2 regions of the Kocuria sabuli genome follow, and region 2 is predicted to be linked to the other one. Evidence: predicted binding sites of a transcription regulator. Region 2 holds the regulator's gene; the other holds the start of a gene.
What was found. The regulator HrcA, encoded in region 2, represses chaperone genes, less so after heat shock. The targets are predictions, from matches to a motif close to TTNGCACTCGNNNNNNNCGAGTGCNAA.
Positions count from the first base shown of each region.

Region 1: groES (co-chaperone GroES) is a predicted target of HrcA. The motif match lies at 18,745-18,771, and genes of this name have one in related genera.

Region 1 covers NZ_JAVHZE010000006.1:32,084-53,822, reverse strand. Annotated here, with positions in the region: gene treZ (malto-oligosyltrehalose trehalohydrolase) at 1-1,283, shown strand, start outside; gene mgrA (L-glyceraldehyde 3-phosphate reductase) at 1,331-2,413, shown strand; gene RE027_RS08035 (LysE family translocator) at 2,434-3,126, shown strand; gene RE027_RS08030 (hypothetical protein) at 3,293-3,832, shown strand; gene RE027_RS08025 (hypothetical protein) at 4,015-4,554, shown strand; gene RE027_RS08020 (phosphatase) at 4,663-5,451, opposite strand; gene RE027_RS08015 (glycosyltransferase) at 5,448-6,731, opposite strand; gene alr (alanine racemase) at 6,787-8,028, shown strand; gene tsaE (tRNA (adenosine(37)-N6)-threonylcarbamoyltransferase complex ATPase subunit type 1 TsaE) at 8,025-8,639, shown strand; gene tsaB (tRNA (adenosine(37)-N6)-threonylcarbamoyltransferase complex dimerization subunit type 1 TsaB) at 8,649-9,326, shown strand; gene rimI (ribosomal protein S18-alanine N-acetyltransferase) at 9,368-9,838, shown strand; gene tsaD (tRNA (adenosine(37)-N6)-threonylcarbamoyltransferase complex transferase subunit TsaD) at 9,835-10,932, shown strand; gene RE027_RS07985 (2-hydroxyacid dehydrogenase) at 10,948-11,931, opposite strand; gene RE027_RS07980 (glutamate--cysteine ligase) at 11,994-13,139, opposite strand; gene RE027_RS07975 (THUMP-like domain-containing protein) at 13,234-14,508, opposite strand; gene RE027_RS07970 (iron ABC transporter ATP-binding protein) at 14,568-15,326, opposite strand; gene RE027_RS07965 (iron chelate uptake ABC transporter family permease subunit) at 15,340-16,353, opposite strand; gene RE027_RS07960 (ABC transporter permease) at 16,350-17,399, opposite strand; gene RE027_RS07955 (siderophore ABC transporter substrate-binding protein) at 17,543-18,511, opposite strand; gene groES (co-chaperone GroES) at 18,937-19,233, shown strand; gene groL (chaperonin GroEL) at 19,370-20,971, shown strand; gene RE027_RS07940 (acyltransferase family protein) at 21,130-21,739, shown strand, end outside.
Region 2 covers NZ_JAVHZE010000010.1:31,048-40,609, reverse strand. Annotated here, with positions in the region: gene lepA (translation elongation factor 4) at 1-1,356, shown strand, start outside; gene hemW (radical SAM family heme chaperone HemW) at 1,356-2,600, shown strand; gene RE027_RS11125 (DUF4870 domain-containing protein) at 2,612-3,076, opposite strand; gene RE027_RS11120 (DUF3097 domain-containing protein) at 3,231-4,094, opposite strand; gene hrcA (heat-inducible transcriptional repressor HrcA) at 4,278-5,285, shown strand; gene dnaJ (molecular chaperone DnaJ) at 5,358-6,506, shown strand; gene RE027_RS11105 (16S rRNA (uracil(1498)-N(3))-methyltransferase) at 6,503-7,282, shown strand; gene RE027_RS11100 (GerMN domain-containing protein) at 7,346-8,284, opposite strand; gene RE027_RS11095 (PhoH family protein) at 8,603-9,562, shown strand, end outside.

The DNA of each region.
Region 1 (21,739 bases), on a different contig from region 2:
ACCAGCGCTTCGTGGACGCGTGCCACCAGCGGGGGATCGGCGTGATCCAGGACGTGGTCTACAACCACCTGGGCCCGTCCGGGAACTACCTGCCCCTGTTCGCCGACTACTTCAAGCCGGGCTCCAGCACGTGGGGCGACCTCATCAACCTTGACGGGTGGGGCTCGGACGGGGTGCGCGACTACATCCTCGACAACGTGGAGATGTGGCTGCGCGACTACCACGTGGACGGGTTCCGCCTCGACGCGGTGCACGCGCTGCAGGACCACCGGGCCGTGCACATCCTCGAGGAGATCGCCGAGCTCGTGGAGCGGGTGGGCGTGGAGACGGGCAAGCCGCTGTTCACCGTCGCGGAGTCCGACCTCAACGACCACCGGATGATCACCCCGACCACCGCCAACGGCATGGGCATGACCGGGCAGTGGCTCGACGACTTCCACCACGCCGCGCACGTGGCGCTGACGGGGGAGACGCAGGGCTACTACGCGGACTTCGCGGCGCTGGCCACCCTGGACAAGGTCATGCGGGACGCGTTCTACCACGACGGCACCATGTCGGTCTTCCGCGGCCGCCACCACGGCCGGCCGGTCGACAAGCAGCGCGTGAGCCCGTGGCAGTTCGTCACCTGCATCCAGAACCACGACCAGGTGGGCAACCGGGCCGCCGGGGACCGGATCAGCGCGAGCCTCTCGGCCGACCAGCTGGTGCTCGGCGCCACGGTCCTGCTCACCCAGCCGTTCACCCCGATGCTGTTCATGGGGGAGGAGTGGGGCGCGTCCACCCCGTGGCAGTTCTTCACGGCCCACCCCGAGCCGGAGCTGGGCGAGGCCGTGGCGAAGGGCCGCAAGGCGGAGTTCGCGGCCATGGGCTGGGACGAGTCCACCGTCCCGGACCCCCAGGCGCCCAGCACGTTCGCGGACTCGAAGCTGGACTGGGACGAGCCCGGCCGGGGGGACCACGCCCGGGTGCTGGCGGCCTACCGCGAGCTCATCGCGCTGCGGCGCGCCGTGCCGGAGCTCACCGACCCGCGGTTCGCGACGATCGGCACGGACTTCGACGAGTCCGCGCGCTGGTTCGTGCTCCGCCGGCCCGCGGCACCGGGCTCCGACCACGGGGTCGCGGTGCTGCTGAACTTCGGGGCCGACGCGGTGCAGGCCCCGTTCCCCGGCCGCCCGGACGCCGAGGTGCTCTTCCGCTCCGGCGACGTGTCCCTCACCTCGGGGCCCGGCGGCAGCACCGTCGCCGCCCTGCCCGCCCACGGCGCGGCCGTGGTGCGCTACTGAGCCGCCGCGACCCCGCCCGGAACGCTTCCCCCTCACGAAAGGCTGCCGTGCTCACCTACGGACCCGATGCCCGATACCTCGCCGCCGAGGACCGCTACGAGAACATGCCCTACCGGCGCGTGGGGGACTCCGGGCTCAAGCTGCCCGTGATCTCCCTGGGCCTGTGGCACAACTTCGGCGACGACAAGCCGCTCGGCACCCAGCGGGCCACGCTGCGCCGGGCCTTCGACCTCGGCGTCACCCACTTCGACCTCGCGAACAACTACGGCCCGCCCGCCGGCGCCGCGGAGCTGAACTTCGGCACGATCCTGAAGCAGGACTTCGCGCCGTACCGGGACGAGCTGGTGATCTCCTCGAAGGCCGGGTGGGACATGTGGCCGGGACCGTACGGCTTCGGCGGCTCCCGCAAGTACCTGGTGTCCTCGCTGGACCAGTCCCTGCGGCGGATGGGCCTGGACTACGTGGACGTCTTCTACCACCACCGCCCGGACCCCGACACCCCCCTCGAGGAGACCATGCGGGCCCTGGACCACATCGTGCGCTCGGGCCGGGCGCTCTACGTGGGGATCTCCTCCTACAACGCGGAGCTGACCCTGCGCGCCCAGCAGATCATGCGCGAGCTCGGCACCCCGCTGCTGATCCACCAGCCCTCCTACTCGATGCTCAACCGGTGGGTCGAGGCCCCCGGTCCCTCGGGGACCTCGCTGCTGGGGGCGCTGACCGAGGCCGGGATGGGCTCGATCGTGTTCTCCCCGCTGGCCCAGGGCATGCTCACGGACCGCTACCTCGGCGGGATCCCGGAGGGCTCCCGGGCCGCGGCGGAGAAGTCGCTGAACCCGGAGTGGCTCACGGACACGACCCTCGAGAAGGTCCGCGGGCTCCACGAGATCGCCGCCGGGCGCGGGCAGAGCCTGGCCCAGATGGCGATCGCGTGGGTGCTGCGCGAGCAGCAGGACGGGCAGGTGACCACGGCGCTGGTGGGCGCCTCCTCCCCGGAGCAGCTCGAGGACAGCGTGGGCGCGGTGCGGAACCTCTCGTTCACCCCGGAGGAGCTCGGGGCGATCGACCGGCTGGCCACCGACTCCGACATCAACATCTGGGCGGGCGCCCAGGAATCCAAGCACGCGTGAGCCGCGGGGCCCGGTAGGCCGTGGACGCCTCGCAGTACCTCGCCCTGCTCGGGCTGTGGATCGCCGGGATCGTCGCCCCCGGCCCCGACGTCCTGGTGATCCTGCGCAACTCGTCGCTGGGCTCCCGCACGGCCGGGGTGCTCACCGCGCTCGGCGTGATGACCGGCAACCTCGTGTGGATCACGCTGTCCCTCACGGGCGTCACCGTCCTGATCGGCCAGGCCGACACAGCGCAGCGGATCGTCCAGGTGGCGGGGGCGCTGTTCCTCGGCTGGCTGGGGGTGGGCGGGATCCGCGCCGGACTCGCCGCGCGGACCGCGCCCGCTCCGGTGCCGGCAGGCGCCGGACTTGCCGCGCAGGGTGCGGGGGCGCCGCCGCGGCCGGCGGCGCCCGACCGTGCCGTCGGCCGCGCGCCCGGACCGGCCCGGGCGTTCGTCCTGGGGCTCGTGACCAACCTGTCCAACGCCAAGGCCATCGTCTTCTTCGTGGCGCTGTTCGCCAACGTGGTCCCGGCCGGAGCCCGGTGGTGGGAGACCGCCCTGGTCTTCGTGCTGCTCGTCGGAGTGGGCCTGGCCTGGTTCACCGCGGTGGCGTGGGTGGGCTCGGTGGAGCGCCTGGCCGCGGGCTTCCGCCGGCACGGCGCCGCGGTGGAGCTCGTGGCGGGCGGTCTCTTCCTGGTCCTGGCCCTCGGGCTGCTGATGACGGCACTGTGAGCACGGGGACTGCTGTCGGCGCTGTGCGCGCGGGCGAGCCGTGAAGCGGTCACACGCCCGTCAGGGGTTCCGCTACGGCCCGGGGAGTGATAGGAATCGAGTCCTTCCCCTGCCGATCCGTCCGCTCCGCGCCGGGTCCCACCGGCCGACCACGAGGAGGTGCAGCATGCCGGACCACGGGCACCTCACCCGGTCCGTCCACGACCTCACCGCCGCCGCCTGGTTCGGCGGCTCCCTCATGGGCGCCGTCGGCCTCAACGGGGCGGCCGCGGCCGCCGTGGACCCGCAGGAGCGGATCCACCTCTCCGGCGTGGGCTGGAGGAAGTGGCAGCCGGTGGAGGCCGCGGCGCTGATCATCCACGGCGTGGCCGGCGCGGCGCTCGCCCACCAGAACAGGGGCCGGCCGGCCGGTCAGGACGGCGTTCCGCGGCGCACCCTGCTCAAGGCCGCCGTGACGGTGGTCGGTGTCGTGGGCTCGGCCTGGGCCGGGGTCGCCGGGAGGAGGGCCGAGGCGCTGGCCCACGAGGGCGCCGAGGGCGCCACCGAGCCCCACGCCGGTGCCTCTCCCGAGCTGGCCTCCGCCCAGAAGCAGCTGAAGGTCCTGCAGTGGGTCAACCCGGTCCTGGCCGGTGCCGTGGTGGTGCTGGGCGCCGGGCACGGCGAGACGCAGCGGCCCCGCACCGTCCTGCAGGGCCTGCACCGGTAGCGTCCCCGGTCCGACGGCACCCGAGGCGGTAGCGACCCCGAGCGCGCTCCGGGGAACGCGGAGCGAGGACGGGTGCCAGGGGTTCCCTGTGTCGGAGCGTGATGATAGACAGTAAGCACCCTTGTTTCCGGGGATCTCCCGGTTCCATCGGCTCGCGCACGACAACCACGAGGAAGTGCAGCATGTCAGACAACGAGTACCTCACCCGGTCCATCCACGATCTCACCGCCGCCGCCTGGTTCGGGGGCTCCCTCATGGGCGCCGTCGGCCTCAACGGGGCGGCCGCCGCCGCCAAGGACCCGCAGGAGCGGACCCGCCTGTCCAACATCGGCTGGAAGAAGTGGGCTCCCGTGCAGGCCGCGGCCCTGATCGCCCACGGCGTGGCCGGCGCGGCGATCATCTACCAGAACAAGGGCCGCCTGGCCGGTCAGGACGGCGTCACGCGGAACACCGTGCTCAAGGGGGCCGTCACCGTCGTGGGCGCGGCTCTCACGCTGTACTCCCGCGTGCCCGGCAAGAAGGTCGAGGCGCTGGCCCACGAGGGCGCCGAGGGCGCCACCGAGCCCCACGCCGGTGCCTCTCCCGAGCTGGCCTCCGCCCAGAAGCAGCTGAAGGTCCTGCAGTGGACCATTCCCGTGCTGGCCGGCACGGTGGTGGTGCTGGGCGCCAAGCACGGCGAGATGCAGCGGCCCCGCAACATCCTGCAGGGCCTGCTCAAGTAGGCCCGGCCCGCCCGTGGAGCACCGGTCCGTCCCGTCGCGGGGCGGACCGGTGCTCCACGGGCGCCGGTTCCGTGGGGTCCGACGGCGCCGGGCCGGTCCGCAGGGGACCTAGACGTAGTCCTCCAGGCCGGCGTGGTGCAGCACGAACGCGGTGACCGGGTCGTAGACGCGCGGCGCGAGGTTGTCGTCGAGGGGGACGGCGACCTCCACCTGGCCCTGTGCCTCGGCCACGAACACGCCGGGGTCGTTGCAGTCGGCGATCGCGATCGTGCGCAGGCCGCGGGAGCCGGCCGCCCCGGCGAGGCCGTGGTCGGCGACCACGAGGTCGGGCGGGTTCTGCCCGTCGCGGCGCAGCTTCTCCAGGGCCAGGGACATGGGTCCGGGGAAGTGGGTGTGCCGCAGCCCCCCGTACTGCTCCACCATCACCACCTGCATGATCTGGCGCACCTGCCCGTCCTCGAAGGGGAAGCCGTCCGGGACCTGCACGACGTGGGCGCCCGCGCGGCGGGCCACGCGGGCCAGCTGGGCGTAGACGGGGAACAGCCCGGCCGGGTGGCCGGTGGCGAACAGCACGCGGCCGCCCGCGGCGACGACCTCCCCGAGGACCCGCGCGTAGCGCTCCAGCGCGGCGAGGGCCAGCTCGGCGGAGATCGTGTCCTGGCCCTCGACGTGCGAGCGGTCGGGCGAGATGCCGACCCGGTCGCGCATCAGCGCGAACACGTCGTCGTAGGACCACTCGCGGGTGCGCACCACGCCCATGTGCTGGTGCTGGTCGCCGTCGAGGAAGCCCTGGATGTTGCGCAGGTTCGCCTCCCGCGGGGTGGCCACCGCTCCGGTGAGGCGGTGGCGGTCGAGGTGGCGGGCGAGGTCTGCGGCGGGGAGGAGGGAAGTCGTCACCGTTCGAGTGTATTCAGGCCCCGCCGGCTACCGTGGCGTATCCGCACCCGGTCCTGGATCCGGGCGTAGACCGCGGCCGTGGCCAGGGCGGTGCGCTCCCAGGAGTGCTCCCGGGCGCGCCGGGCCGCGGCGGCGCCCATCCGTGCCAGGGCCTCGGGGTCCCGGGCGAGCTCCAGGACGGCCCCCGCCCACGACCCCGGCTCGCGGTCCGGCACGAGCCGGCCGGTGACGCCGTCGAGCACCGCGGTGCGCAGCCCGTCCACGTCCGTGGCCAGCACGGGGGTGCCGCAGGCCTGGGCCTCCAGGGCCACCAGGCCGAAGGTCTCGGAGGAGGAGGGGACGGCCACGAGGTCGGCGCCGCGCATCCGGGCCGCGAGCTGCGGGGCCGGCAGGGCCGGGCCGAAGCGCACCACGTCCTCCAGCCCGAGCTCGTGCACGCGCTCCCGCAGCCGCGTCGTGAACCCCCGGGTGCCGACGCCCACGACGTCCAGCTCCACCGGCAGCCCCGGCGCCTCCGAGCGCAGCTGCGCGAGCGCGTCGACCAGCACGTGCGGCCCCTTGAGCGCCTGCAGCCGGCCGGCGAAGAGCAGCCGCAGCGGCCGCCCGGGCGTGCCCGGCCGCGGCTCGTCCGGGCGGGGCCCGCGGGGGGCCGGGGAGAAGGCGGAGAGGTCGACGCCGGGGGTGATCACGGTCAGGCGCGCCGGGTCGGCGTCGTAGAGCTCGACCATCTGCAGGGCCTCGGTGCAGGTGTTGACCACCGTGGCCTCGGCGCGCCCGATCAGCTCCGCCTCGGCGGCGGCCCGGGAGTCCGGCTCCAGCCCCTCCCCGGTCCGGGTCCGCAGGTTCTTGCCGCGGGCCGTGGTGTGCAGGGTGAGGACCAGGGGAACGCCCCAGTCGTCGGCCAGCTCCCGGCCCGCGGCACCGGAGAGCCAGTAGTGGGCGTGCACCACGTCCGGCCGGGGCGCGTGGCCGCGGAGCACGTCCGCGAAGGCGGAGGTGAGGTGCGGCAGCTCCTCCTTCACGGCGCCGGCCGCACCGGGCAGCGAGACCGTGAGCAGCCGCAGGCCCTCGCGGATCCCGGTGACCTGCACCCCGGCGGTGCGCGGCGCGCCCGTGCCGCGGTCCAGGGTGGCCATGTCCACGGTGTGCCCGGCGTCCACGAGGGCCCCGGCGAGCTGGCGCACGTAGACGTTCATCCCGCCCGCGTCGCCCGACCCCGGTTGTTCGAGGGGAGAGGTGTGCAGGCTGAGCAGCAGGACGTGCAGGGGAGCGGCAGACACGGCTCCACTGTAGCCGCCGAGCGCAGGACCGTGCCGCTCCGGCCGCGGTGCGAGAATGGGCACCGTGAACCGTGCCGAACCCGTCCCGTTCCCCCTGCCCGGGGAGGCCTTCCCCCGCCCTGCCCGGCCCGAGCGCAGCGCCGTGGTCGACCTCGCCGCGGTCCGCGCCAACGTGCGCCGGATCCGGGAGCTGGCCGCCCCGGCGCGGCTGATGGCCGTGGTCAAGGCCGACGCCTACGGCCACGGGGCCGTGCCCGTGGCCCGCGCGGCCGTGCAGGCCGGCGCGGACGCCCTGGGCGTCGCCCACGTGGCCGAGGCCCTGGAGCTGCGCGCCGCCGGGATCACCGCGCCGCTGCTCGCGTGGCTGCACACCGTGGACACGGACTTCCGGGCCGCCCTGGCCCGGGACGTCGAGCTCGGCGTCAGCGGGTGGGAGCTCGGCCCGATCGCCGAGGCCGCGCGGGAGCTCGGCGGCACCGCCCGGATCCACCTCAAGATCGACACCGGCCTGGGCCGCAACGGCGCGACGGCCCAGCGGTGGCCCGAGCTGGTGCGCTGGGCCGCGCAGGCGGAGGCCGAGGGGCTCGTGCGGGTGGTCGGCGTCTTCACCCACCTGGCCGTGGCCGACGAGCCCTCCCGGCCCGAGACCCGGGAGCAGCTCCGGCGCTTCCGCGCGGCCGTGGACGTCGCGCGCGCCGCCGGGCTGCGCCCCGCGCTGCGGCACGCCGCGAACTCGCCGGGCCTGTTCTCCGCCGCCGGCCTCGAGCGCCCGGCGGACATGCTCCTCGACATGGTCCGCGTGGGCGTCTCCGTCTACGGGCTCTCGCCCTTCCCCGGCCGCAGTCCGCAGCAGCTCGGCCTGGTGCCCGCCATGACCCTGCGCAGCACCGTCAGCGCGGTGAAGGACGTCCCGGCCGGCCAGGGCGTCTCCTACGGGCTGAGCTGGGTGGCCGAGCGGCCCACGACCCTCGCGCTCGTCCCGCTGGGCTACGCCGACGGGGTGCCGCGGAGCGGGGCCGGCGGCCCGGTGCGGATCCGGGGCCGCACCCGTCCCGTCGTCGGCCGGGTCGCCATGGACCAGATCGTCGTGGACCTGGGCGCACCGGGGCTCTCCGCCCCCGAGCACGGGCTGGTGGGCGCGGAGGCGGTCCTGTTCGGGGCCGGGGAGCACCCTTCGGCCTCCGCCTGGGCGGACGCCGCCGGCACCATCAACTACGAGATCGTCACCCGCGTCTCGGGCCGCGTGCCCCGGGTGCACGTGGACACCGCGGCGGACAGCGGAGAGGAGCAGGCATGAGCGAGTGGACCCTGAGCCTGACCGTGGACGGCCCCGAGCGGACCCAGGCACTGGCCGAGCGGCTCGGGGCGCGGCTGCGCGCCGGGGACCTGCTGGTCCTCACGGGCGAGCTCGGCGCCGGCAAGACCACCTTCACGCAGGGCCTGGGCCGGGGCCTGGGCGTGCGCCCCGGCATCATCTCGCCCACGTTCGTGCTGGTGCGCCGCCACCCCAACGTCCCGGACGGGCCGCGGCCCGGCGGACCGGACCTCGTGCACGTCGACGCCTACCGGCTGGGCAGCGCGGCGGAGGTCGACGACATCGACCTCGAGGACACCGTGGACACGGCCGTGACCGTGGTGGAGTGGGGGACCGGGAAGGTCGAGCACCTGGCCGACTCCCGCCTGGAGATCGTCCTGGAGCGCGCGGTCGGCGCCGCGGCGCCGGCACCCGTGGCGATGCCCGGGGCGGCGGACGGCGCGGAGGACGACGCGGAGGACGACGCGGAGGACGACGCGGAGGACGACGACGCCGAGCCCCGCCGCATCACCCTGACCGGGATCGGCCCGCGCTGGGCGGGCGGGCCCCCGCCGCTGGACCCGCCGGGGGAAGGGCCCGCGCCCGGGCACTAGAATGGCCGGGTGCTCCTCCTGTGCCTGGACTCCTCCGCCGTCGCCTCCGCCGCCCTCGTGACCGGCGCGGGCGAGGTCGTGGGCTCCTTCGTCAGCCCCGACACCCGCTCCCACGCCGAGGTCCTGGCCCCCGCGGTCCGCGACCTGCTGGAGGGCCGCGGCCTGACCGGCGCCGGGCTCGACGGCGTCCTGGTGGGCACCGGTCCCGGCCCCTTCACCGGCCTGCGCGCCGGGATCGCGACCGCCCGGGCGCTCGCCTTCGCCTGGGACGTGCCGCTGCAGGGCCTCATGAGCCTCGAGGCCCTGGCGCAGGACGCCGCCGAGGACGCCCGGGCGGCCGGCCACGAGGAGTTCCTCGTGCTCACCGACGCCCGGCGCAGGGAGGTCTACTGGGCCCGCTACGCCCTCGCCCCCGACGGCCCGCGGCGCGTCGGCGGGCCCGGGGTCGCCGCCGCGGAGCAGCTCCCGGAGCTGCCCGCCTACGGCCGCGGCGCCGGCCTCTACGCGGACCGGCTGGCCCGGCCCGTGCCCGGTTTCGCCGAGGCGCAGCCCACGGCGTCGTCGCTGGGGCTCGCGGCCCTGCGCCTGCGGGCCCGCGGCGAGGGGCCGGGGGCGGACACGACCCCCCTGTACCTGCGCGAGTCCGACGCGAAGGTCCCCGGTCCCCGGAAGAAGGCCCTCGCGTGAGCGCCCCGTCCGCACCGGGGACCCCCTGGACCCTGCGCCGGATGACGGCCCGGGACGTCCCCGTGGTGCACGCCCTCGAGCAGCAGCTCTTCCCGGCCGACGCCTGGCCGCTGGAGATGTTCCAGGCCGAGCTGGCCCAGCCCGTCTGCTGGTACTGGGTGGCCGAGCAGGACGAGCGGATCGTCGGCTACGCGGGGCTCATGTGCATCCGCCCGGTGGGCGACGTCCAGACCATCGCGGTGCTCCCCGAGCACGAGGGACGCGGGATCGGCTCCTCGCTGCTGCGCACGCTGCACGGACGGGCGCGGGAGCTGGGCGCCACGGAGGTGCTGCTCGAGGTCCGCGCCGACAACCCGCGCGCCCAGCAGCTCTACCGCCGCTTCGGCTACGAGCACATCCACACCCGCCCCCGCTACTACCGGGACGGCACCGACGCGCTGATCATGCGCCTCGACCTCACCGCGCCGGAGCCCCCGGCCACCCCGACCACCCCGACGGAGGGAAGCCGATGACCGACGGACCCCTGGTGCTGGGCATCGAGTCCTCCTGCGACGAGACGGGCGTCGGGATCGTGCGCGGGCGCACCCTGCTCGCCAACGTCGTGTCCTCCTCGATGGACGAGCACGCGCGCTTCGGGGGCGTGATCCCCGAGATCGCCTCCCGCGCCCACCTCGACGCGCTCGTGCCCACGCTGCGCGAGGCCCTGGACCGGGCCGGCGTGGGCCTCGACGAGCTGGACGCCCTGGCCGTGACCTCCGGCCCGGGCCTGGCCGGGGCGCTCATGGTGGGCGTCGCTACCGCGAAGGCGCTCGCCGTGGCCACCGGCAAGCCCCTGTACGCCGTCAACCACCTCGTGGCCCACGTCGGCGTGGGCGTGCTCGAGGACTCGGGGATCGAGGGCTTCCGGGGCGCCTTCGACGACGGCCTGCCCCGCGACCTCGGCGCGCTGCTGGTCTCCGGCGGGCACACCGAGATCCTCGCCGTCGACGACCTCTCCCGGGACGTGCGGCTGCTCGGGGCCACGATCGACGACGCGGCCGGCGAGGCCTACGACAAGGTGGCCCGGGTGCTGGGCCTGGACTACCCGGGCGGCCCGGCCATCGACGCCGCCGCCCGGACCGGGGACCCCACGGCCTTCCGCTTCCCCCGCGGACTCACCGCCGGCAAGTACCTGGGCTCCGCCGAGCGCCCCGGCCCGCACCGCTACGACTTCTCCTTCTCCGGGCTCAAGACCGCCGTGGCCCGCGTCGTCGAGGCCCACGAGGCCGAGGGGCGCGCGGTCCCGGTCGCGGACGTCGCGGCGTCCTTCCAGGAGGCCGTGGCCGACGTCGTCACCCGCAAGGCCGTCCTCGCCTGCACCGAGCAGGGGCTCGGCACGCTCCTGCTCGGCGGAGGGGTGGCCGCCAACTCCCGGCTGCGGGAGCTCACGGCCGAGCGCTGCGCCGCGCACGGGATCGAGCTGGTGGTCCCGAAGCTGTCCCTGTGCACCGACAACGGGGCGATGGTCGCAGCGCTCGCGGCCCGCGTCGTGGCCGGGGGCCGCGAGCCCTCGGGCCTGGGCTTCGCCGCCGACTCCTCCCTGCCCGTCACGACCGTCTCGGTCTGAGCCGGCCCGCGGGCCTCAGGACACGGGCGTGACGAGGGTGCCGTCGGCCAGGTAGCTGCGCAGGTTGTGCAGGGTGAGCTCCGCCATCGCCCGCCGGGTCTCCACCGTGGCGCTGCCCACGTGCGGGAGCAGCACCACGTTCTCGAGCTCGCGCAGGGCGGCGGGCACGTGCGGCTCGGCGGCGTAGACGTCGAGCCCGGCCCCGCCCAGCCGCCCCTCCCGCAGCGCGGCGACGAGCGCGGTCTCGTCCACGACGGAGCCGCGGGCCACGTTGACGAGGTACCCCTCCGGCCCGAGGGCGTCCAGGACCCCCGCGTCGACCGTCCCGGTGGAGTCCGGTCCGCCGGGGACGGCGACCACGAGGACGTCGACGGCCGCGGCGAGGTCGGCGGGGGAGCCGTGGTAGGCGTGCTCGACGCCGGGGACCGGCCGCCGGTTGTGGTAGTGGATCTCGCAGTCCAGCGCCGCCAGGCGGCGGGCGACGGCCCGGCCGATCCGGCCCAGGCCCAGGATCCCCACCCGCCGGCCCGAGGCGTGGGCGGTCAGCGGGTAGTTGCCGGACGTCTCCCACTGCCCGCGGCGGACGAAGCGGTCGGCCGCGGAGAACCGGCGCAGCACGTCCAGGTACAGGGCCAGTGCGGTGTCCGCCACGGCGTCGGTGAGCACGTCGGGGGTGTTGCTCATGCGGATCCCGCGCGCGGCGGCCTCGGCGGCGTCCGTCCCGTCGTAGCCGACGCCGAAGTGCACGACGGCCTCGAGCCGGGGCAGGCGGCCCATGAGGTCCCGGTCCACCCCCGTGCGCCCGGAGCACACCACCACGCGCACCTGCTCGGCGTGCCGGTCCAGGAACCCGTCCCGCGCGGCGGGGTCGGCGGGCAGGCGCAGGGCCGCGAACTCGGCGGCGAGGGTCTCCTCCACCAGGGGGTGCAGGGCACCGATCTGGAGCACGGGTCCTTGCGGCGGGGCGTCGCCCGGGCGGGCAGGGGTGGGGTCGGTCATGTCGGCAACCTCGGGATCGGGCGTCCGCGCGGCCGGGGCGCGGACTCGGGCGGACGGGACGGTCAGTCGTTCTCGCGGGTGCGTCGGACGATGTCGAGGGCCACCGCGCGCAGGTCCCCGCCGTGGGCCCGGGCCACCGCGCGCTGGCGCTGGTAGCCGGCGCCCTCCTCCATGATCCGCTCCACGTCGGAGAGCTCCTTCGAGCAGCCCAGCCGCGCGGCGACGGGCTCCAGGCGGTCGAGCAGCTCGGTCAGGTCCTCGCACAGGGCGCGCTCGGTGTTCTCCGGTCCGGTGATGACCTCGGCGTCCAGGCCGTAGCGGGCGGCCCGCCACTTGTTCTCCTGGATGTGCCACGGCTTCAGGCGGGCGGGGGCCCGGCCGGCGTCGAGGTCCTGGGAGAGGGACTCCGCGAGGCACTGGGTGAGGGCGGTGAGCGCCCCGACCTCCCAGAGGGTCGAGAGCCCGTCGCAGAAGCGGACCTCGTCGGTGCCCAGCCGCGGCACGGGGCGCACGTCCCAGCGCGCCTCGCTCAGCTCCTCGATGATCCCGGTGGAGACCATGTCCTCGATGCACTGCTCGTAGGCGTCCCAGGACGGGAAGTGGTAGGGCAGCCCGGCGGTGGAGAGCTGCTGGAAGATCATGGAGCGCTGGGACGCGTAGCCGGTGTCCTCGCCCGCCCAGAACGGGGAGTTCGAGGATAGGGCCAGCAGGTGGGGGTAGTAGGTCAGCAGCCCGTCGAGCACCGGCAGGGCCTTGGCCCGGGCGTCCAGGCCCACGTGCACGTGCACCCCGTAGATGACCATCTGGCGGCCCCAGTACTGGGTTCGGTCCACGAGCTTGTGGTAGCGCTGCTTGTCGGTGACCTGCTGGTCCTGCCAGCGCGCGAAGGGGTGGGTGCCCGCGGCGAAGATCTCCAGGCCCTGCGGGTCGGTCACCGTGCGGATCTCGTCCATCATCTCGGCCAGCTGCTCGGTGGAGTGGGCGACGTCGCGGCACACCCCGGTGACCATCTCGACCGTGTTCAGCAGGAACTCCCCGGTCAGCTGCGGGTGGTCGCCGTCGGTGCCCCACTCGGGGCGGGCGTCCAGGACCGCCTCGAACGTCTCCCGGCCGCGCGGGACGAGATCGCCCGTGGTGGCGTCCACGAGGGCGATTTCCCACTCGACGCCCAGCGTCGACTGGGCGGAGCGGGCGAACGAGATCTCCACGCGGCAGGTCCTCCGTGTTCTGCGGGCGTGCTCGCCCGCGCGGTGCGGGCCGGATCGGCCCGGTCGGGTGCGGACCGGATCGTCCGCGGCGACCTCAGTCTACGGTTTCGACGACGAGGACGACGCGCCTCTCGCCGGCCCCCGGGCCCGGCCCGCCGTCCGGGGCGGGCGCGGCGGTCCTGGTCAGCACGAGCGTGGCCCGGCCGGGGCCCCGGGGCGCGAGCTGGCGGCGCAGCTGCTCGGGGGTCACGTCGGTGCCGCGCTTCTTGATCTCGAGGGTGCCGACCTCGTGCTCCCGCACCCACCGCCTGAGCACCTTGACGGTGTGCGGCAGCACCTCCCGCACCCGGTAGGCGCGGGCCAGCGGCGTGCGGACGAGCTCGTCGGAGGACAGGTAGGCGATCCGGGGGTGGATCAGCCGCGCGTCCAGCTGCCGGGCGAGGTCGGCGACGAGGCCCGCGCGGATCACCGCGCCGTCCGGCTCGTACAGGTACGACCCGACGGGGCCCACGACCGCGTCCGCGTGGGCGGGGTCGAGGTCCTCCGCGCTGGTGAGCTCCGTGGCGCCGTGCTCGGAGAGCACGAGCGCCGCCCGCCGGACCCCGGGCCGGGCCACCGCGTTGAACCAGAGCACGGCCTCCACCACGTCCCCGCGCTCGGAGACCCACTGCGCCTCGCAGCCGGCCGGGACGGCCTCGTGGGGGATGCCCGGGCCCAGCTTCACGCCGACGGGCAGGCCCCGGGCGGCGAGGCCCTCGACGAAGGACAGGGGCGGGGAGAACGCCTCGGGGTCGAAGATCCGCCGGGTCCCGGACGACGAGGTCGTGCGCCGGGCGGGGTCCAGCCACACCCCGTCCGGCGGTCCGCCCGGCAGGGCGGAGAGGTCCAGGGACGCGGCGTCGGCGTGCAGGACCGTGGCCTCCGGGAAGGGGGCGAGGTTGAGGGTGGCCACCGCGGCCGTGGTCTCGTCGAGCTCCACGGCGGTGACCCGCCGGTCGAGGGAGGCCAGCGCGAGCGCGTCGGCGCCGATGCCGCAGCCGAGGTCGGCCACGTGGGCGAGGCCGGTGTCGGCGAAGCGCCGGGCGTGCAGGGCGGCCACGCGCAGCCGGGTGGCCTGCTCCAGCCCGGCCCGTGTGAAGAGCATGCGGGCGGCGAAGTCCCCGAACTTCTCCCGGGCCCGGGTGCGCAGCTTCGCCTGGCTCAGGGCGGCGGAGACGAGCTCTGGGGCGTGCCCCTCGGCCCGCAGCCGTGTGACGGTGCGCAGCGCCTCCGCCTCGTCGTAGGGGCCCAGGGAGTCGAGCAGGGCCATGCCCTCCCGGGTCAGCAGCGGGGCGATCTCGCGGGGGTCGCCGGGGGTGTCGGAGCTCATGGGTGCCGTTCGGGTCGGAGGTGCCGGAGGACGTGCCGGGCGGAGGACCGGACGGAGGATCAGACGAAGTAGATGCCGATGCGGTGCCCGTCGACCTGCTCCACCCGGATGTCGATGCCGTAGATCTCCTGCAGCACGTCCGGTCGCATGATCTCATCGGGGGTGCCGTGGTGCAGGAGGGCGCCGTCCTTCATGGCCATGATCCGGTCGGAGTAGCAGGACGCGAAGTTGATGTCGTGGATGACGAGCACCACGGTCTTGCCGAAGTCGTGGGTCATCTGCCGCAGCAGCCGCATCATCTCCACGGCGTGCTTCATGTCGAGGTTGTTGAGGGGCTCGTCGAGCAGGACGTAGTCGGTGTCCTGGGCGATGACCATGGCGATGAACGCCCGCTGCCGCTGCCCGCCGGAGAGCTCGTCCACGTAGCGGTCCGCGAGCTCCTCCAGCTGCAGGTAGCGCAGCGCCCGCTCCACGTGCTCCCGGTCCTCGGCGGTGTGCCGGCCCTTCGAGTGCGGGTGGCGGCCGAAGGCCACGAGGTCCCGCACGCTCAGCCGCACGCTCAGGGTGTTCTCCTGGCGCAGGATGGACAGCTTCCGGGCCAGCTGGTCCGAGGGGGTGGAGAGGATGTCGAGCTCGTCCACGAACACCGTGCCCCGGTCCATCGGCAGCAGCCGGGCGGCCATGGACAGCAGGGTGGACTTGCCCGCCCCGTTGGCGCCGATGATCGAGATCAGCCCACCCGACTCGATGCTGCCCGAGACGTCGTCGACGACGGTCTGCGTCCCGTACCTCTTGGTCAGGCCGGTCAGTTCGATCACGATGCACTCCTGTTCACTTGATGGACCCCCGCAGCAGCATGACGAGGAACAGCAGCCCGCCCACGAACTCGATCACGATGCTCAGCGCGGTGTCGAAGGCGAAGACCTGCTCCAGGACCACCTGGCCGCCCACGAGGGCGATGATCCCCAGCAGCACCGCGATGGGCAGGACGTGGCGGTGCCGGAACCGCCGGCACAGGGCGTAGGCGAGGTTCGCCACGATGAGCCCGAAGAAGGTGATGGGCCCGACCAGCGCGGTGCACACGCCCACGAGCACGGAGCACACCACGAGCACGGCGGTCACGACCCGGGTGTGGTCCACGCCGAGGCTGATCGCGGTGTCCCGGCCGAGGGCGAGGACGTCGAACTGCCGGCGCAGCGCGACGGCCGCCAGCGTCGCCAGCCCGACGAGCACGAAGGACAGGCGCAGGAGGCCGGTGTCCACGTTCGTGAAGGACGCGAACATCGCGTCCTGCAGGACGACGAACTCGCTGGGCTCGAGCAGGCGCTGCAGCAGCGAGGAGACGCCGCGGAACACGGTGCCGAAGACGATGCCGACGAGCAGCACGAGGTGCAGCGACCTGCCCGAGCCCGTGAACAGCCAGCGGTAGATCACCCAGCTGAACGCGACCATGAGCCCGAGCTCGAGCCCGAACCTGGTCCCCGTGCCGAGGGCGACCACCCCCGTGGAGCCCAGGAGGAACACCAGCACCGTCTGGATGAGCACGTACAGGGAGTCGAAGCCCATGATCGACGGGGTGAGGATGCGGTTGCCGGTGATCGTCTGGAACAGCACGGTGGACACGCCCACGGCGTAGGCGACGAGCACCATGGTCAGCACCCGGTTGATCCGGCGCGGCAGGACGTAGCCGAGGTCGCCGCCGAGGTCGACGGTCAGGTAGAGGGCCACGGACGCGGCCGCGAGCACGGCGAGGATCCCGATCCAGGCGCCCGGTGCCAGGCGCGGGCGCGGGCCGCCGCGACGGGCCGTCACGGCGGCGGGCAGGGGGGAGGTCCTGGCGCTCACCGGTTCCGCCCCCGCAGCAGCAGGGCCAGGAACAGCACGCCGCCGACGACGGCGACGATCGTGCCGACCGGGATCTCGTACGGGTAGCGGATCACCCGGGCCAGGATGTCGCAGGCCAGCACGAAACCCGCCCCGAGCACGGCGACCCAGGGGACCGTGCGCCGGACGTTGTCCCCGACGAGCATCGAGACGAGGTTGGGCACCACGAGGCCCAGGAAGGGGATCGACCCGACGGTCACGACGACCACGGCGGAGATCAGCGCGACCAGGGTCATGCCCAGCGCCATGACGCGGCGGTGGTCGATGCCCAGGTTGGTGGTGAACTCCTGTCCCATGCCCGCCACGGTGAAGCGGTCGGCGGCCACGTAGCCGACGACCGTGAGGGCCAGGACGAGCCACAGCAGCTCGTAGCGGCCGCGCAGCACCCCGGAGAAGTCCCCGATCATCCAGGCGTTGAGGCTCTGCAGCAGGTCGAAGCGGTAGCCGAAGAAGGTGGTCACGGACGCGATGACGTTGCCCAGCATGATCCCCACGAGGGGGACGAGCAGGGAGTTGCGCAGCGGGATGCGCTGCAGGACCAGCAGGAACAGGCCCGTCCCGGCGAGGGCGAACAGCGAGGCGACGCCCATCTTCGCCATCAGGGGCGCCGCGGGCAGCAGCAGGGTCACCACGAGCAGGCCCGCCTGCGCGGACTCGACCGTGCCCACGGTGGAGGGCTCCACGAACTTGTTGCGGGCCATCAGCTGCATGATCAGTCCCGCCACGGACAGGGCCAGCCCGGCCAGGACGACCGAGGCGGTGCGCGGGAAGCGGGACACGGCGATGACCTCCACCGAGTCCCGGAAGCCGTCGAGGTCCCCGGCGGCCAGCTGGCGCCACAGGGACCACGGCGTGACGTCGAGGACGCCCACGAACGTGCTGACCACCGCCAGCACGAGCACGACGGCGCTCGCCGCGACGAGGTGGCGGGCGTCGCGGAGGGCGGCGGCCCGCGGGTCCACCGACGACGAGCCCGCCGGTGCGGCGGCGGTGGGGGGAGCGGTCACGACGGTGCTCATCGTCGTCCGGTGGCTGTCATCGGGATCCTTCCGATTCGGGGCGGCGCGGGCCGGGAGGGGGCCGGGGCGCCCGGCGCGGCGGTGGCGATCGCCGGGCCGGGCGCCCCGGGGTCCGCCCGTCCGTCAGCGGGTCAGGAGAGGGACTCCTGGACCTCGGTGATCATGGACGGGAAGTTGTTCAGGCCGAAGCCGACGACGTACCAGCTGGCGCTGTCGAGGTAGGTGATCCGGTCCTGCTGGGCCGCGGCGGTGCCGTTGACGAGTTCGTTGTCGAGGACCTGCTGCGCGGCCTCGCCGCCGGACTGCCCGATCGCGGTGTCGCGGTCGAGGACGTAGATGCGGTCCGGGTCCGCCGCGGCGATCGCCTCGAAGGAGACGGCCTCGCCGTGCCGCCCGTCGGCCTGGACGTCGGTCGCGGACTCGAGCCCCAGCAGGTCGAAGACGACGTTGCCGAAGCGCGAGGCCGGGCCGTAGGCGTTGACCTCCCCGGCGTTGGTCAGCAGGAACATGGCGGTGCCGGCGCCGGCGGCCTGCTCCGCGGTCTCGGCGATCTGCTCGTCGATCGCGGCCAACTTCTCCTCGACCTCGGCCTCCTTGCCGAAGATCGCCCCGAGCGTCCCGGACTGCTCGGTGAAGGAGGCGAGGGGGTCGGTCTCGTCGATCGACAGGTCGACGGTCGGGGCGATCTCGGAGAGCTCGTCGTAGAACTCGGCTGTGCGCCCGGAGATGATGATCAGGTCGGGGGCGGCCTCGGCGACGGCCTCGAGGTCCGGCTCCTTCATGGCACCGGCGTTGACGTACTCGTCCGAGCGGTACTCGGCGAACTGGTCGGGCAGGCTGCCGCCCTGGGGCAGTCCCTGGACGTCCTCGCCGAGGGCCTCCATCGAGTCGAGGACGCCGAGGTCGAAGGTGATCACGTCCTCGGGGGAGACCGGGACCTCGGTGGTGCCCTGGGCGTGCTCCACGCTGACGGTCTCCGCGGAGGCCGAGCTCTGCGTCTCGTCGGCGGTCGCGGCCCCGGAGGTCGAGCAACCGGCGAGGGCCAGGACCGAGGCGGCGGCCAGCAGGGCGGTCGAGCGCTGTCGGGAGGTGCTGTTCATGGTCTTCCTTCGTGCAGGGCGCCGGCGTCCTCCGGGGTGGAGGGCCCCGGCGGGGTCCGGTGGGCACGACGTCCTGCCGCGGGACGGCGCGGACGTCGGGGGAGGGCACCGTTGCTCGGCCGAGGTAAGGGTTGCCTTACCGATCAACCTAGAGGGTGCCCGGCCGGTGAGGCAAATCATTGGCGAACATCCCCGTGACCTAATTCGGTCGCAGGGGAGGGGATGCCACGGTGCTGGCACTCGCCTTGACCGACTGCTAGGCGACTCCTATAGTCGGCCTTGGCACTCTCCGGGTGAGGGTGCTAAGGGCCTGGCGATCGATCGGCACCGCGACGACGGTTGGTGCGCCAACCGGCCCGAAGCACGACGGCGGGTTCCGCCCGCGGTCGCCCACCGCTTTCCACGCCTACAGATAAGGAGAGATCGTGTCGGTCTCCATCAAGCCTCTCGAGGATCGCATCGTCGTTCAGCCGCTCGCCGCTGAGCAGACCACCGCTTCCGGTCTCGTCATCCCGGACACCGCCAAGGAGAAGCCCCAGGAGGGCAAGGTCCTGGCCGTCGGCCCCGGTCGTGTCGACGACTCCGGCAACCGGATCCCGGTCGACGTCAAGGAGGGCGACGTCGTGATCTTCTCCAAGTACGGCGGCACCGAGGTCAAGTACAACGGCGAGGAGTACCTGGTGCTCCCGGCCCGCGACGTCCTCGCCGTCGTCGAGAAGTAGTCCTGGCGCAGACCGCGCAGTCCTGACGAAGGGTGCCTGCCGCACACGCCCCGCGGGGCCCGCGGCGGGCACCCTTCGTCGATCCGTTTCCCCGAACCCCGCTGGACCACCAGCCACGCAGAAGGAGCCATCGTTCATGGCCAAGCAGCTGGCATTCGACGATGCCGCACGCAAGTCCCTCGAGAACGGCGTCAACAAGCTCGCCGACACCGTCAAGGTCACCCTCGGCCCCCGCGGGCGCAACGTGGTGCTCGACAAGAAGTGGGGCGCCCCCACGATCACCAACGACGGCGTGACCATCGCCCGTGAGGTCGAGCTCGACGAGCCCTACGAGAACCTCGGCGCCCAGCTCGCCAAGGAGGTGGCGACGAAGACCAACGACGTCGCCGGCGACGGCACCACCACCGCCACCGTCCTCGCCCAGGCGCTCGTCAAGGAGGGCCTGCGCAACGTGGCCGCCGGCGCCGACCCGCTGAGCCTCAAGCGCGGCATCGAGAAGGCCGTCGAGGCCGTCTCCGAGCGGCTGCTCGAGAACGCCCGTCCCGTCGAGGGCGTCAACGTCGCCCACGTCGCGACGATCTCCGCGCAGGACCCCGCGATCGGGGAGCTCATCGCCCAGGCCTTCGAGACGGTCGGCAAGGACGGCGTCATCACCATCGAGGACGGCTCGAGCACCGAGGTGGAGCTCGAGGTCACCGAGGGCATGCAGTTCGACAAGGGCTACCTGTCCCCGTCCTTCGTGACCGACGCCGAGCGCCAGGAAGCGGTCATGGAGAACTCCCTGGTGCTGCTGTACCAGGGCAAGATCTCCTCCGTGCAGGAGCTCATGCCGGTGCTGGAGAAGGTGCTGCAGGCCAAGAAGCCGCTGACCATCATCGCGGAGGACGTCGAGGGCGAGGCCCTGTCCACCCTGGTGGTCAACAAGCTGCGCGGCACGCTCGACGTCGTGGCCCTGAAGGCCCCCGGGTTCGGCGACCGCCGCAAGGCGATCCTGCAGGACCTCGCGGTGCTCACCGGCGGCGAGTTCATCACCGCCGAGCTGGGCATCAGCCTCGACCAGGTGACCCTGGAGCAGCTGGGCACCGCCCGCCGCGTGACGGTCACCAAGAACACCACCACGGTGGTCGACGGCGGCGGGACCCAGGAGCAGATCCAGGAGCGGGTCGCCACGATCCGCGCCGAGGTCGAGCGCACCGACTCCGACTGGGACCGGGAGAAGCTGCAGGAGCGGCTCGCCCGCCTGTCCGGCGGCGTCTCCGTGATCAAGGTCGGCGCGGCCACCGAGGTGGAGGCCAAGGAGCGCAAGCACCGCATCGAGGACGCCGTGTCCTCGACCCGCGCGGCCCTCGAGCAGGGCATCGTCTCCGGCGGCGGCACCGCCCTGGTGCACGCCGGGAAGGTCCTCGGGGAGTCCGACCTCGGGCTCACCGGCGACGCGGCGACCGCGCTCGGCATCGTCCGCCGCGCGCTGCGCCAGCCGCTGTTCTGGATCGCGCAGAACGCCGGCCAGGACGGGGCCGTGGTCGCGTCCCGCGTGGCCGCCCTCGAGCCCGGGCACGGCTACGACGCCGCGGCCGACGACTACGTCGACATGGTCGCCGCCGGCATCATCGACCCGGTCAAGGTCACCCGCTCGGCGCTGCAGAACGCCGCGTCCATCGCGGCGCTCGTGCTGACCACCGAGACCCTCGTGGTGGACAAGCCCGCCGAGGACCAGGGGCACGGCCACCAGCACTGAGCCGCCCGCCCGCAAGGACCCGTCCCGCTTCCCGCGGGGCGGGTCCTTCGTCGTCGGCGATCCTGTCCGGCTCCCGCCCGGCCGGCTCCGGTAGAGTGCGGAGGTCCACCCGACCACTGCCCGCGCCCCCGGTGGCACGGTGTTCCCAGGAGCTGCCCATGACCAGCCTTCGCGAGCAGGGCGCCCCGGCGTCCGCCGAGGCGTCGACGGCCCGGCGGGTGGCCCGGTACTCGGGGTTCCGGCCCGAGGTGCAGGGCCTGCGGTTCGTGGCGGTGCTGCTCGTGGTGGTCTACCACGTCTTCCTCGACCGGGTGTCCGGGGGAGTGGACGTCTTCCTGCTGATCTCGGCGTTCTTCCTGACCCTGTCCTTCGTGCGCAAGCTCGAGGCCGGGCAGCCGCTGGCCCTGGGCCGCTACTGGCTGCACGTGTTCAAGCGGCTGCTGCCCCTGGCGGTGCTCACCGTGCTGGGCACGCTCGTGCTCGCATGGCTGTTCTTCCCGGAGGCGCGGATCGACCGGGTCCGCACCGAGGCCCTGGCCTCGGTGTTCTACGTGGAGAACTGGGCGCTGGCCCTGGCGGAGGTCGACTACTACGCGGCGGACAGCTCCACGGCCTCCCCGTTCCAGCACTTCTGGTCCCTGTCGGTGCAGGGGCAGGTGTTCCTGCTGTGGCCGCTGGTCTTCGGCGCGGCGTGGTGGCTCCACCGGAAGGCGGGCTGGCGGCCGGTGCCGGTGCTGACGGCGCTGTTCGGCGGGATCCTCCTCGCGT
Region 2 (9,562 bases):
GGCGTGGACGCCGACGACGTGCTGCGGGTCTCGGGCAAGACCGGCGAGGGCGTCGAGGCGCTGCTGGACCGGATCGTCCAGGAGGTCCCGGCCCCGGTGGGCCGGGAGGACGCCCCGTCGCGGGCGATGATCTTCGACTCCGTCTACGACACCTACCGCGGCGTGGTCACCTACGTCCGGGTGGTCGACGGCCGGCTGACCCCGCGCGAGCGGATCAAGATGATGTCCACCGGCGCCCAGCACGAGCTGCTGGAGATCGGCGTCATCTCGCCCGAGCCCAAGCCCACCGAGGGCCTGGGCGTGGGGGAGGTCGGCTACCTGATCACCGGGGTCAAGGACGTGCGCCAGTCCCGCGTGGGCGACACCGTGACCAACCACCAGCGCCCGGCGGCGGAGAACCTGGGCGGCTACGAGGACCCCAAGCCGATGGTCTTCTCCGGGCTGTTCCCGATCGACGGCTCCGACTACCCGGTGCTGCGCGACGCCCTGGACAAGCTCCAGCTCAACGACGCCGCCCTGGTCTACGAGCCCGAGAACTCCGCGGCCCTGGGCTTCGGGTTCCGCTGCGGGTTCCTGGGCCTGCTCCACCTCGAGATCGTCCGGGAGCGCCTGGAGCGCGAGTTCAACCTCGACCTGATCTCCACCGCCCCGTCCGTGAGCTACAACGTCACCCTGGAGGACCGCTCCGAGCGGGTGGTCACGAACCCCTCCGAGTTCCCCGCGGGCAAGATCGCCGAGATCCGCGAGCCCATGGTCGCCGCCACGGTCCTGGCGCCGTCCGAGTTCATCGGCGCCATCATGGAGCTGTGTCAGTCCAAGCGCGGCCAGCTGAAGGGGATGGACTACCTCTCCGAGGACCGGGTGGAGCTGCGCTACCGGCTGCCCCTCGCGGAGATCGTCTTCGACTTCTTCGACCAGCTGAAGTCCCGGACCAAGGGCTACGCGTCCCTGGACTGGAAGGCCGAGGGCGAGGAGGCCGCCGACCTCGTCAAGGTGGACATCCTCCTGCAGGGCGAGCCCGTCGACGCGTTCAGCGCGATCACCCACCGGGACAAGGCCTACTCCTACGGGGTGATGATGACCGGCAAGCTGCGCGAGCTCATCCCGCGCCAGCAGTTCGAGGTGCCCATCCAGGCCGCCATCGGCTCGCGCGTGATCGCGCGCGAGAACATCCGGGCGATCCGCAAGGACGTGCTCTCCAAGTGCTACGGCGGCGACATCTCCCGCAAGCGCAAGCTGCTCGAGAAGCAGAAGGAGGGCAAGAAGCGGATGAAGATGGTGGGCCGGGTGGAGGTGCCCCAGGAGGCGTTCGTCGCGGCGCTGTCCTCCGACGAGGCGAAGGACAAGAAGAAGTAGTGGCCCCCGCCCAGCCCGAGGGGCTGCCCGGACCGCTCGACGGGCGGCTGCCGGCCTCCGCCGCGGAGGGCTCCGCCGAGCGCACGCTCAGCCTCTACGTCCACGTGCCGTTCTGCGCGGTCCGCTGCGGGTACTGCGACTTCAACACCTACACGGCCACGGAGCTCGGCGCCGGGGTCTCCCAGGACGCCTACGCCGCGGACGCCGCCGCGGAGGTGCGATGGGCCCGCCGGGTGCTGGAGGCCTCCGGCGTGGCCGTGCGGCCCCTGCACAGCGTGTTCCTCGGCGGCGGCACCCCCACGCTGCTGCCCGCCGAGGACCTCGCGGCGGTCCTGCACGCGGCGCGGGACACGTTCGGGCTCGCCGAGGGCGCCGAGGTCACCACCGAGGCCAACCCGGACTCCGTGAGCCCGCGGTCCCTGCGGGTGCTGGCCGAGGCCGGGGTGACCCGGGTGTCCTTCGGGATGCAGTCCGCGGCCCCGCACGTGCTCGCCGTGCTCGACCGCACCCACGACCCCGACAACGTCCCCCGGGCCGTCGCGTGGGCCCGCGAGGCCGGGCTGGGCGTCAGCGTGGACCTGATCTACGGCACCCCGGGGGAGTCCCTGGCCGACTGGGAGCACTCGCTGCGCACGGCCGTGGGCTACGCGCCCGACCACGTCTCGGCGTACTCCCTGATCGTCGAGGACGGGACGCGGCTCGCCGCCCGGATGCGGCGCGGGGAGGTCCCGCCGATCGACGACGACGACCAGGCCGACAAGTACGAGCTGGCCGACCGGGTCCTGGGGGACGCGGGCTTCGAGTGGTACGAGGTGAGCAACTGGTCCCGGCCCGCCGGCGGCGCCGACGCCCGGGCCCACCGGAGCCGGCACAACCTCGCCTACTGGCACAACCAGGACTGGTGGGGGATCGGCCCCGGCGCGCACTCGCACGTCGGAGGGACCCGCTGGTGGAACCTCAAGCACCCCGTGCCCTACACGAACCGGGTGCGTGCCGGGCACTCGCCCGCGGCGGGGCGGGAGGTCCTCGACGCGGGCACCCGTCACCTCGAACGGGTCATGCTGGAGGCGCGGATCCGGGACGGGCTGCCCGTGGCGGCCCTCGACGACGACGGGCGCGCCGCGGTGGCCGGGCTGATCGCCGACGGGATGGTGGAACCGGCGCAGGCGCTGCACGGCACGGTGGTGCTCACCCTGCGGGGGAGGCTCCTGGGCGACGCCGTGGTGCGGCGCCTGCTCGCCTGAGGGCGGACGGCTCAGCGGCGGGCCGAGCGCCCCCGGGAGCGCTCGCGCAGCCTCTCCACGAGCCGGTCGTAGAGACGGGTGTTGAAGCGGTAGAGGTGCGGCTCCCCGCGGTTGACCCGGATCCCGCCGGCCAGGGAGCCGACCGCCAGCAGCAGCCAGGCGGCGGTGGCCGCGAGCGCGAAGAGCCAGCCGATGTAGGGGACGGGTGCCAGCAGGATCCCGGCGACCACCACGAGGGTCGGCAGCAAGGTGAAGTTCATGGCCTCCATCGACTCCTGCTCGGTGAACCGCCCCCGGCCGCGGAAGACGCGGTGGATCAGGAACGAGGGCACGACACCGACCACCCCGCCGAAGTGGGCCAGGGTCGCCCACTGGTGGTCCTCGGTGACGGTCAGCGGCTGCGCCACGGGGGAGAGGCCCTCGAACGGGGCCTCGGCGTCCTCGTGGCTCGATCGGGGGTCGGTCTGCACGGGCACGGGCGTCCTTCGGCGGCGGGACCGCGGCACGGCCGCGGTCGGTGGATGGCGTAGGACGATTCTACCGGCCGGCGCGCGGGTTGCGCGGGACCCGCCGGTGCAACGTGTGCGTTTGTGACGTGATGTTGGTCGCGCCCGCCCGGCCGGGTCCCGCTCAGGCCCCCGGCGCGGTGAGGAAGTCGATGAGCTCCTCGACCCGGCCCAGCAGCGCGGGCTCGAGGTCCGCGTAGCTGTCCACGCGGGAGAGGATGTGCTGCCACGCGCGCCCCAGGTCGCCGGGCGTGCGGTGCGGCCACCCGAGGGCCGCCGCGGTGCCGGTCTTCCAGTCGGTGCCCCGCGGGACCACGGGCCAGGCCTCGATGCCCAGCACGCGGGGCCGGACGGCCTGCCAGATGTCCACGTACGGGTGGCCCAGCACCAGGACGTTGCCGGCCGCCCCGGGCAGGCGCATGGTCCGCTCGGCGATCCGGGACTCCTTGGAGCCGGCCACGAGGTGGTCCACGAGGATCCCGAGCCGCCGGCCCGGTCCGGGGCCGAACTCCCGCACGGCCGCGGGCAGGTCGTCGACGCCGTGCAGCGGCTCCACGACGATGCCCTCGACGGCCAGGTCGTGACCCCACACCTTCGCGACGAGCTCGGCGTCGTGGTAGCCCTCGACCCAGACGCGGGAGGCCCTGGCGGTGCTCGCCCGCAGGCCCTCCACGGCCACGGAGCCCGACCGGGTGCGGGCCGGCTTCCTCGGCGCCGGCGCCCGGCGGGGCTCCACGACGACGACGGGCTCGCCCTCCAGCAGGAAGCCCGGTCCGAGCGGGAACGCCTTGACCCGGCCCCGGCGGTCCTCCAGGCCCATGACGCGCATCCCGCCGATCGTCTCCAGGGACACGACCGCCCCCACCCAGCCGGTGGTGACGTCCTCCAGGAGCAGGCCCGGGGCGACCGGCACCTGCGCGGCGGGGGGGCGGCGGCGGGCGAGGGAGTCGTCGTCGAGGCTGCGCGGGCCCCAGCCGTGGTCGCTCATGCTCGTCCTCCCGGGTCGCGGTCCCGCGCGACCGGCGCGGATCAGCCGGAAGCGTACCAAACCCGGGCGGGCGGCCCGGTCGTCGGACACGGGGGCTACACTGGACCGCGCTGGCACTGTGGGCGCCCGAGTGCCAGGCGGTCCGGGCGCCGGGGGAGAACAGGGAGAACAGGGAGGAGCGACGTGAACCATCCGAGACGACTGCAGATCCTGCAGGCCATCGTGGAGGACTACGTGCACTTCCGCGAGCCCGTGGGCTCCAAGGCCCTGGTGGAGCGGCACCGGCTGGGCGTCTCCTCTGCCACCGTGCGCAACGACATGGCCGCGCTCGAGGAGGAGGGCCTGATCACGGCCCCCCACACGAGCTCCGGCCGGATCCCCACCGACAAGGGCTACCGGACGTTCGTCGACCAGATCGCGGCGGTCAAGCCGCTGTCCGGGCCGGAGCGCCGGGCGATCCAGAGCCTGCTGGACGACGCGGCGGACATCGACGACGTCATGGAGCGCACCGTGCGCCTGCTCGCCCAGCTCACCCACCAGGTGGCGGTCGTGCAGTACCCGCACGCGTCCGGGGTCACCGTGCGCCACGTGGAGGTCGTCGACCTCGGGGCCGGCCGGGTCCTCGTCGTGCTGATCCCCACCAACGGGCGGGTCGCCCAGCGCGTGGCCGTGCTGCGGGCCCCCCTCGAGGAGACCCAGCTGCTGGAGCTGCGCGCCCGGGTGCTGGCCGCCGCCGTCGGGCGCTCCCTGGTCGCGGTGCCGGAGGCCCTGGTCACGATGATCGCCGACGTCGCGCCCCCGCTGCGGCCGGCCGCCGCCACGGTGGCCGAGACCGTCGGCGCCCTCGCCGCCGGCGGCGCCGAGCACCGCATGGTCATGGCCGGCACCGCCAACCTCGCCCGGTCCACCGGGGACTTCCACCTGAGCATCGGCCCGGTCCTCGAGGCCCTCGAGGAGCAGGTCGTCATGCTCCGGCTGCTCTCCGAGATGGAGCAGGACGCCCGTGGGGTGGCCGTGCGCATCGGCACGGAGAACGCCGCGGGACCCCTGTCCGAGGCCGCGGTCGTCGCCACCGGCTACGGACCCCAGTCCAAGGTCGGGGTGGTGGGCCCCATGCGCATGGACTACCCCTCGACGATGGCCGCCGTGCGCGCGGTCGCCCGCTACCTCTCCCGTATCCTCGGGGGCTGAGCCCCCCGCGGGCCCCGGCACCGGGGCCCTCCGCCAGACCTTCCACCAGACCTCTCGACAGAACGGACCACGGTGAGCAATCACTACGAGACCCTGGGCGTGTCCCGGGACGCCAGCCAGGAAGAGATCAAGAAGGCCTACCGCAAGAAGGCCCGCAAGCTGCACCCGGACGTCAACCCCAGCCCCTCGGCCGCGGAGGAGTTCAAGCGCGTCTCGCACGCCAACGACGTCCTCGCCGACCCCGAGAAGCGGCGCGTCTACGACGCCACCGGCAACGAGAACGGCACCGACACCGGCTTCGGCGGCGGCTTCCCCGGCACGGGCTTCGGCTTCCAGGACATCTTCGACACCTTCTTCCAGGGCGCCGGCGGGTCCGGGTCGGGCCGCCGCGGCCCCGCCTCCCGCACCCGCCAGGGCCAGGACGCGCTCATCAACGTGCGGGTGTCCCTCAAGGACGCCGTCTTCGGCACCGAGAAGAAGATCACCGTGGACACCGCCGTAGTCTGCCCCACCTGCGACGGCACGTGCTGCCAGGAGGGCACCCGCCCGGAGACCTGCGAGGTCTGCCACGGCGCCGGGCAGGTCCAGCGCCAGGTCCAGTCGATCCTCGGCACCGTGGTGACCGCGGCCCCCTGTGCCACCTGCCAGGGCTTCGGCACCGTCATCAAGCACCCCTGCCACGAGTGCTACGGCGAGGGCCGCGTGCGCGACCGCCGCCCCCTGACCGTGAAGATCCCCGCCGGGGTCTCCACCGGCAACCGCATCCGCCTCTCCGGCCAGGGCGAGGCGGGCACCGCGGGCGGGCCCAACGGCGACCTCTACGTCGAGCTCAAGGTCGACCCGGACCCCACCTTCGAGCGCCAGGGCGACGACCTGCACGCCCGGGTCAGCGTGCCCATGACCTCCGCGGCCCTGGGCACCACCGTGACCCTCGAAACCTTCGACGGTGAGCGCGAGGTGCCGGTCACCCCCGGCACCCAGACCGGGCACACCGTCACCCTGCACGACCTCGGCGCGACCCGGCTGCGCGGCGGCGGGCGCGGCGAGCTCTTCGTCCACCTCGAGGTGGAGACCCCCACGGGACTCGACGACGAACAGCGCGCCCTGCTGGAGCAGCTCTCGCGGCTGCGCGGCGAGGAGCAGGCCACCGGCACCACGCTGGACAGCCCGGCCGGCTCCGGCGGCTTCTTCTCGCGGCTCAAGGACCGCTTCGACCGGTGAGCCTGCCCGTCTTCAAGGTCGACGCCGGCGGACTCGGCGGGCTCGGCCCCGGGGCCGTGCTCACGGTCACCGGGCCGGAGGCCCGCCACGCCGTCACCGTGCGCCGCCTGGTCCCGGGGGAGCTCCTCGAGCTCGTCGACGGCGCGGGCGCGCGGGCGACCGGGGAGCTGCTGGCCGCGGGCAGGGAGAGCATGGACGTGCGCCTCGCCGAGGTGGGCGCCGACCCCGTCCGCCGGCCCCGGCTGGTGCTCGCCCAGGCGCTCGCCAAGGGCGAGCGCGACCTCCTCGCGGTCGAGACGGCCACCGAGCTCGGGATCGACGCCGTGGTGCCCTGGCAGGCCGAGCGCTCCATCGTCCGGTGGAAGAAGGAGCGCGCCGCCAAGAGCCACGAGAAGTGGGTGCACACCGTCGCGGCCGCGGCGAAGCAGTCCCGTCGTGCGGCCTGGCCCGAGGTCCTGCCCCTGGCCGGCACGCGCGAGCTCGCCGCGCTGCTCCGTGAGCCGGGCACCGCCGGGCTCGTCCTGCACGAGCAGGCCACGGACGGTCTCGCCGACCTGCTGGGCGCCCCCCGCACGCCCTGGGCGGGCGCGGAGCGGATCGTCCTCGTCGTGGGACCGGAGGGCGGCATCGCCCCCGCCGAGCTCGAGGCCCTGTCCGAGGCCGGCGCCGGCTCGGTCCGGCTCGGCCCCGAGGTGCTGCGCAGCTCCACCGCCGGGCCGGCCGCCCTCGCGGTGCTCAGCGCGTCCCTGGGCCGCTGGGCCGGCGCGTCCGGCTAGCGCACCGGATCGGGCCTGCCCGCCCGGGGCCGAGCAGCACCGGGCCGGCCCGGCCGGGGCGGCTCAGCGGGGAGCGACCTCCACGGTGCTGGCGTCGTGCACGGGCTCGTCCTCGGCGGTGCGGCCCGTGACCGCCACCTCGTAGGTCCCCGGGGACAGCTTCAGCTCCGTGCGGAACCCGACGGTCCCGTCGCCCCGCGGCACGGTGGGCAGCGTCCCGCTCGAGACCGTCGCCCCGTCCTCGTCCGTGACCGTCCACCGGCACTCGCCGACGCCCTCCAGGGCGCGCCCGGAGAGCGTGACGGCGCCGTCGGGGTGCGGGCCCGCCCGCGGGTCGAGGAGCCACAGGGGCGCCTCGAGGTCCTCGTCGGGCCGGAGCGGCCGGTCGAGCCGCACGGACCCGAAGACCTCCTCGCGGGCCCGGCCGTCGACGAGGACGACGACCTCGGGCTCCGAGCTCTGCGGCAGCAGCCCCGCGGTGCTCGCCGCGGCCGTGACCGTGTGGGCGAGCTGCTGCAGCGCCAGTCGGGCCTCGCCCTCGTCCAGGCGCGAGCGGAAGGCCTCGGACGGCAGGTCGACGGTGATCGTCCCGCCCGGGGAGGTGGAGCTGCCCACCTGGTCCACCGGGGACCAGTAGGTCCGGTGGTCCGGGTCCTCGGGGGCCGAGGTCGTCAGCAGCGCGGCCGCCGCCGCGATGGGGTCCACGGCCGTCGGGCCCTCGGCGGCGTCCCGGAACTCGCGGAACAGCCGCTGCTCCCCGTCGGCGGTGCCCACCCAGTAGAGCGGGACCTTCGTGGTGGCCACCGTGCCGTCGCCGGTGCTCGTCGCGCTGGGCGCGGTGGCGGGGGCGGCCACAGCCGCGGGCGCGCTCCCCGGGGCGGGGGCCGTGCCACCCGGATCCCGGTCGAGGCCGCACCCGGCGAGCACCAGCAGGCAGGTCGCGGACAGCGCGGCCGCGCGCCGACGGCGCGCGGGAACGGACCCGGAAGGCTCAGCGGCCATGGGTACGCACACCTCGACTTTCCGGGGTCGGTGGGGGGATGCCGGTGCAGCCCGCCCGGGGGCCGCACCCGTCCCCCTGACGGAGGACCCGACCATTCCAGCACAGCGCCGGGAGCTCCCGCGGCCGGGAGGCTCCGTCCACCGTGACCGATACCAAATCGGAATGTCCGCCCGGGCGTGCCCGGGCGGAGGACCCGCGCGGTACCCTGGAGGGAGGGCTGCCCCGTCCCGGGGGCCGGCCCGTACCACGCACCACCGCGCCGTGCACGTCGGCGGCACCCATCGAGAGAGCGAGAGCACGGCCCCCGAGCCGGACCCATGACTGAGACGCTGCCCGGCACCACGCACCCCCTGACGGCCCGCACCGTCGTCACCTTCCCCGACCGCGAGACGATGGTCCGCTGCCTCGGCTCCGGGGACGACACCCTGCGCCAGGTCGAGACGGCGTTCCCCGGGCTGGTGACCCGCCCGCGGGAGCTGGAGCTCGGCATCGAGGGGCCGAGCGGGCCCGTGCAGATCGTCACGACGCTCTTCGACGAGCTCAAGGTCCTGGCCGGGCGCGAGACCGCGGTCACCCCGCAGGTCATCACCCAGCTGCTCGGGCTCATCGGCCGGGACCTCTCCGCCCGCCCGAGCGGAGCCCTGACCCAGAACATCCTCTCCAGCCGCGGCCGCACGATCCGGCCCAAGACCCAGCACCAGAAGACCTACGTCGACGCGATCGACGAGCACACGGTCGTCTTCGGCATCGGCCCGGCCGGCACGGGCAAGACCTACCTGGCCATGGCCAAGGCGGTCCAGGCGCTGCAGGCCAAGGAGGTCTCCCGGATCATCCTCACGCGCCCGGCCGTCGAGGCGGGGGAGCGGCTCGGCTTCCTGCCGGGGACGCTCAGCGAGAAGATCGACCCGTACCTGCGCCCCCTCTACGACGCGCTGCACGACATGATGGACCCCGACTCCATCCCGCGGCTCATGGAGGCGGGCACGATCGAGGTGGCGCCGCTCGCGTACATGCGCGGGCGGACCCTCAACGACGCCTTCATCATCCTGGACGAGGCGCAGAACACCACGCCCGAGCAGATGAAGATGTTCCTCACCCGGCTGGGCTTCGGCTCGAAGATGGTGATCACCGGGGACGTCACCCAGGTGGACCTGCCCGGGAGCGCGTCCTCCGGGCTGCGCCAGGTCCAGCACGTGCTCGGCGGCGTCGAGGACGTCGCCTTCGCGGAGCTGACCGCGGAGGACGTCGTGCGCCACGAGCTGGTCAGCCGCATCGTC